2 linked regions of the Luteibacter rhizovicinus DSM 16549 genome follow. The protein of the gene in region 1 binds, or shares a complex with, the protein of each later gene. Links are inferred from orthologs where the notes say so. Each region holds a gene or a part of one and is shown on either strand. Other genes may lie near its edges.

What was found. Proteins that work in one complex are often made in the same cells at the same time.
Region 2: the proteins of BJI69_RS13510 (region 1) and cheY are in contact, whole or in part, in a solved structure (PDB 1A0O), measured with the Escherichia coli proteins. The link is inferred for Luteibacter rhizovicinus DSM 16549 from one-to-one orthologs.

Annotation. Positions count from the first base shown.
Region 1 is NZ_CP017480.1:2,970,369-2,973,297, reverse strand. Bases 16-2,919 are described here. They hold BJI69_RS13510 (chemotaxis protein CheA), read right to left. Parts: upstream 2,504-2,919; coding sequence 527-2,503; downstream 16-526. Other genes in these bases: BJI69_RS13505 (response regulator), read right to left, coding at 2,557-2,919; BJI69_RS13515 (chemotaxis protein CheW), read right to left, coding at 16-299. Also shown: more of BJI69_RS13515, read right to left, coding at 1-15. UniProt on the Escherichia coli protein: Involved in the transmission of sensory signals from the chemoreceptors to the flagellar motors. CheA is autophosphorylated; it can transfer its phosphate group to either CheB or CheY.
Region 2 is NZ_CP017480.1:406,165-408,926, reverse strand. Bases 8-2,744 are described here. They hold cheY (chemotaxis response regulator CheY), read left to right. Parts: upstream 8-1,043; coding sequence 1,044-1,445; downstream 1,446-2,744. Other genes in these bases: BJI69_RS01900 (chemotaxis protein CheA), read left to right, coding at 2,108-2,744; BJI69_RS01905 (protein phosphatase CheZ), read left to right, coding at 1,456-2,100; BJI69_RS01915 (RNA polymerase sigma factor FliA), read left to right, coding at 259-990; BJI69_RS01920 (MinD/ParA family protein), read left to right, coding at 8-262. In the rest of the region: more of BJI69_RS01920, read left to right, coding at 1-7; more of BJI69_RS01900, read left to right, coding at 2,745-2,762. UniProt on the Escherichia coli protein: Involved in the transmission of sensory signals from the chemoreceptors to the flagellar motors.

The sequences.
Region 1 (2,929 bases):
ACGACGCCGAACTGGCGGCCGTTGACCATCACGATGACCGTGACGGTGGTGGCCGTGTATTCCTCGCGTGCCAGACCGAAGCGCAGGCGCAGGTCGAGCACCGGCACGATGGCGCCGCGCAGGTTGAGCACGCCGAGCACGTAGTCGGGGGCCTGGGGAATGCGAGTGACCGGCGTCCAGCCGCGGATCTCGCGGACGGCGAGGATATCGACGCCGTACTCCTCGTTACCGAGGTTCACGGTGAGGTACTGCGCGGCCTCTTCAGGCAGGGCGGAGGCGGAGCTGGCTTGCTGGTTCATGTCGTTCCCACGGCGGATCGGTTCGGCGGTTCGGGACCCCTTCTCTTGGGGTATCGGCCGTCGCGGTGGGTTCTTGAGGGGAAATCTGCAGGCTGTGGGTCGTTTCTGACGACCGGGATGGCCGGTTCCTCTGGGAGCCGATTCATCGGCGAAAGGGTGCCAGCCGCACCCTCCCAGGCATTGGCCTGCGGGGAATCGCCGCTGAAGCGGCTCCCACTCAGAGCCGATCAGGCGGCTTTGCGGCGCGCCTGCATGCGGACCAGGCCGGTCACGTCGGCGATGAGCGCCACCGAGCCGTCGGCCAGGATGGTCGCACCGGAGATGCCGGTGACGCGGCGGTAGTTGGCTTCGAGCGACTTCACGACCGCCTGCTGCTGGCCGATCAGTTCGTCGACGAACAGGCCGATGCGAGTGCCCTCGCCTTCCACGACGATGACGATGCCCTCGTCCACCGCACGGCGCTGCCCGGCGCAGCCGAACACGTCGAACAGGCGCACGATCGGCAGCCAGTTGTCGCGGAAGCGGAACAGCTCGCCGCCGCCGGCCACGCTGCGAACGGTGTCCGGCTTGACCTGCACCGACTCGATGATGGACACGAGCGGCACGATGTAGATTTCCTCACCCACTGCAGCCGTGAGGCCGTCGATGATCGCCAGCGTCAGCGGCAAGGTGATGGTGAAGGTGGTGCCACTGCCCTGCACGCTGCGGATGGCAACCGTGCCGCCCAGATCCATGACGTTGCGACGGACCACGTCCATGCCCACGCCGCGACCGGAAAGGTCGGTCGTCGCGGCGGCGGTGGAGAAGCCGGCTTCGAAGATGAGATCGGCCACGGCCTCGTCGGACATGCCCTCGCCCGTGGCGATGATGCCGCGCTGGATGGCCTTGGCCACGATGGCGTCGCGATTGAGACCCGCGCCGTTGTCGGCGACTTCGACGACGATGCTGCCGCCGCGATGGAAGGCTTCCAGACGAAGCGTGCCGGTATCGCCCTTGCCTGCGGCGAGACGCTTGTCCGGCATTTCCAGGCCATGATCGATGGCGTTGCGGACCAGATGGACCAGCGGATCGCCGATCTTCTCGAGCACGGTCTTGTCCAGCTCGGTGGTCTCGCCACGCATGTCGAGCACGACCTTCTTGTCGAGTTTCTGTGCCAGGTCGCGGACCAGACGCGGGAAGCGATTGAACACCGTGCTGATCGGCAGCATGCGGATGCTCATGACGCTTTCCTGCAGCTCGCGCGTATGGCGACCGAGCTGGGCCAGGCCGTGGCGCAGCATTTCCAGCTGCGACGCGTCCACGCCGTCGTTGAACTGGCTGAGCATCGACTGGGTGATGACGAGCTCGCCGACGAGATTGATCAGGGTGTCGATCTTTTCGATGCCGACACGGACCGAGCTCGACTCGCTGTTGGCAGCGGGATCGCGCACGGCCCGCGGCGCAGCAGCCGCCGGCGCAGCGGCCACAACCTCGGCCACCGGTGCGGGCGCGGCGATGCGCGGCGTCACGGTCAGGTCGCAGTCGCCATCGACCCAGTCGAACACGCCTTCGACCGCCGCACGCTTGGCCCCGGCATCGAGGCGGAGCGTCCAGCCGAGGTAGGACGACTCGGCGTCCATCTCGGCCAGCGCGGGAAGTTTGCTGGCATCGCAGGTGACCGCGAGCGGGCCGAGGGCCTCGAGTTCGCGGAACATGCGGGCCGGATCGTTACCGGACTTCAGCAGGTAGTCGAAGGGACGGAAGGCGATGTCCCAGCCTTCGATCGCCTCGGTGGGTGCGGCAGCCTTCGCGACGGCCACCGGAGCGACCGCATGGCCGGACACCATCGCCGACAGCTCGGCCAGCAGGGCCTGGCTTTCCGCCGTGGCGGCCGGCTGGCCGGTCATCGACAGGGAAAGCATGTCGCGCACGGTGTCGCCCGAGCGCAGCAGCAGTTCCACCACGGCCTTCGCCATCGGACGGCGGCCGCTGCGGACCTCGTCCATCAGGTTCTCGGCGACGTGGGTGAACGCAGCGACATCGGTGAAACCGAAGGTGGCCGCACCGCCCTTGATCGAGTGGGCGGCGCGGAACACCACGTTGATCAGTTCCGGGTCCTCGGCGCCCTCGTCCAGGGCGAGCAGGGCCTGCTCCATGGCGTCGAGACCATCGAGGCTCTCCTCGTAAAACGCCTTGTGGAATTGCGCCAGATCGACTTTGGACATGGGGAGACCCTGGAATTACCGGAACACTAAAGTGAAAACAGACGCGGCTGGGATCAGCCGAGGACGCGGTTGACCGTCGCCAGGAGCTGGTCCGGATCGAACGGCTTGACCAGCCAGCCGGTCGCACCGGCCGCCTTGCCTTCCATCTTCTTTTCCGGGTTCGACTCGGTGGTGAGCATGAGGATGGGGATACCGCGGTAGTCCGCACGGGTGCGGATCTCGCGAACCATCGTGATGCCGTCCATCACAGGCATGTTCACGTCGGCCAGGATCAGGTCGAACTTGTGGACAGCTGCCGAATCGAGTGCCGCCTGGCCGTTATCGGCCTCTTCGACATCGTGACCGGCGCCGCGAAGGGTGAAGGCCACCATGCTGCGCATGGAAGCCGAGTCGTCTACCGCAAGAATCTTAGCCATCGAAGCACCT
Region 2 (2,762 bases), 2.6 Mb from region 1 along the record:
CGAGAAACTGTCCCGGGTGACCAACCGATTCCTGGATGTTTCCTTGGATTTCATGGGGATGGTCCCGCACGACGAGTACCTGCGCCAGGCGATTCGCCGCCAGTCGGCGGTGGTCGATGTCTGGCCGAGCAGCCGATCTGCAGTTGGATTCAAGAATCTGGCCAGGTCGGTCGATACATGGGGTGAACCCGAACCCCGTGCTCAGGGTCGCATCGGCTTTTTCGCCGAGCGGTCCCACCTGGGAGGAGGGTTGCCACTGTGAGCGTTGCGACGGAATACCTTGAAGTCACGCGAATCCCGGCGGATCAATTGGTACGAACCCACGCGCCGCTGGTGCGCCGGATCGCCTATCACCTGATGGGCCGGCTGCCGCCAAGCGTGGATGCAAACGACCTCATGCAGGCCGGGATGATCGGACTGCTGGAGGCCGCAAGAAATTACTCGCCGACTCGCGCGGCCAGTTTCGAGACCTATGCGGGTATCCGCATACGGGGCGCGATGCTGGACGAACTGCGCAAGACGGACTGGACCCCCCGCTCCGTGCACCGGAAGTTGCGCGAGGTGGCTGAAGTAACGAGGCAGATCGAGAACGAGACAGGTGGTGATGCCGAAGACGCCGAGGTGATGAAGCGGCTGGGCATCGACGCCATGGAGTACAACCAGATCCTGGCCGACGCGGCGAGCGCGCGGTTGCTCAGTCTTACGGCGCCCGAAGGCGACGAAGGCGCGGCGATCGATGTCGCGGACCCGGATGCCGCGGGGCCGGAAGGGATCTTCGAACAGGACGGCTTGCGCGATGCGCTGGCCCAATCCATCGACGGCCTGCCCGAACGCGAGAAGCTGGTGATGTCGCTGTACTACGATGAAGAGCTCAATCTGAAGGAAATCGGTGCGGTGCTGGGTGTGAGTGAATCGCGGGTGTGCCAGATCCATGGCCAGGCCCTGATTCGCCTCCGCGCACGCATGACGGGTTGGAAAGACAAGCATTGACGGCATTACGGTGCCGTCGCCGGTAAGAACGCGCAGTCAGGCGGAGACGAGTTTTGGACAAGAACATGAAAATCCTCGTGGTGGACGATTTCTCCACCATGCGACGCATCGTCAGGAATCTCCTGGTCGAGCTGGGATTTACGAACACCCTCATCCAGGAGGCTGAAGACGGCAACGCGGCGCTCACGATGTTGCGTGCCCAGCCTTTCGACCTGGTGGTGACCGACTGGAACATGCCCAACATGACGGGCATCGACCTGCTTCGCGCGATCCGCGCGGACGCCGCGCTGAAGTCGATGCCGGTGCTGATGGTCACGGCCGAGAACAATCGCGACCAGATCATCGCCGCCGCGCAGAGCGGCGTGAACGGCTACGTGGTCAAGCCGTTCACGGCGGTCACGCTGAAGGAAAAGCTCGACAAGATCTTCGAACGACTCGCCGCGGCTGCGGGCTAAGGGAATGACGATGAATACCATGCTTAACCCCGGCCACGAGGTCGTTCCCGAGCTGCGCGAGTTGCTCGACGCCGATGACAGCGTCGCCTTCGAACAGGCGCTCGATCGCCTCCTGCGCAGCCGTGAACAGCACCTGTTCCTGGCCCTGGGCCATCTTGCGCGCGATCTGCACGAGTCGGTCCGCCGTCTGGCCTCCGATATCTCCAGCGATGGCGTGCCGGGCAACATGAGCGATGCGCGCAAACACCTGCGCGACGTGCTCGAGATGAGCTCACAGGCGGCTCACCGCACCCTCGATTTCAGCGACAGGCTGCGTCCTCAGGCGCAGGCGCTGGCCAAGCAGGCCGACGAAGTGCTGGTGCTCGATCACGCCGATCCGGCCTTCGCACCGAATGCGACGGCCCTGGCCGTGCGCGTCGGCGATTTCGCGCAGAGCTGCGACATCGGCCTGGGCGAGATGGTCGAGGCCCAGTCCTGGCAGGATCTGTCCGGCCAGCGCGTCGCGCAGGTCGAATCGTTCATGGCCAAGGTGGAGTCGTCGCTGGTCGAACTGGTGCGTCTCACTGGTTCGCTGGCCGGTGGCGCACACGCACCGGCCCCGGACAAGGTCAGCCAGGACGAAGTGGATCGACTGCTCAGCGAATTCGGGTTCTGAGCGCCGTATGAGCGTGGAGCTGGACAACGAGCTGCTCAATGTCTTCCTGATCGAAGCACGCGAACTGCTCGAGAGCCTGGGCGAACAGCTCGTGGATCTCGAAGCCTCGCCGGGGGACGCCGAGCTGCTGAACGCGGTCTTCCGCGCGTTCCATACCGTGAAGGGCGGTGCGGGCTTTCTGGGCCTCAACGCCATGGTGGAGCTGTGCCACCGCGCCGAGGACCTCCTCAACGAGGCCCGTAACGGCGCGGTGGTGTTGAACCCCGGCTTCATGGATGCGCTGCTCGAGTCGCTGGACCTCCTCAACGACATGATGCGTGCGGCCGACGCGGGCGTTCCCGCCGAGCCCGCGCCTCGCTCCGTGCTCGACCGCCTGCTGATTCCGGGTCGTGCCGGCTCCGCACCGCCGGTGGCGCTGTCGCCGGTGATGTCGACGCCGGCGTCGACCAGCGCCCCCGCCGTGTCGTCGCAGCGCCCCTACGATCCGATCGAAGACGAATTCGAAGCCATGCTCGACGCCGCGCGCAACGACCGCGCACCGGCCTCGACACCTTCGGGCACGATCAACGACGATGAATTCGAAGCGCTGCTGGATTCGCTCTACGGCACCGGTGCCCCCGGCGCCGATGCCGCCGCCCCTGCAGGGGCGGCGGCAAATGTGG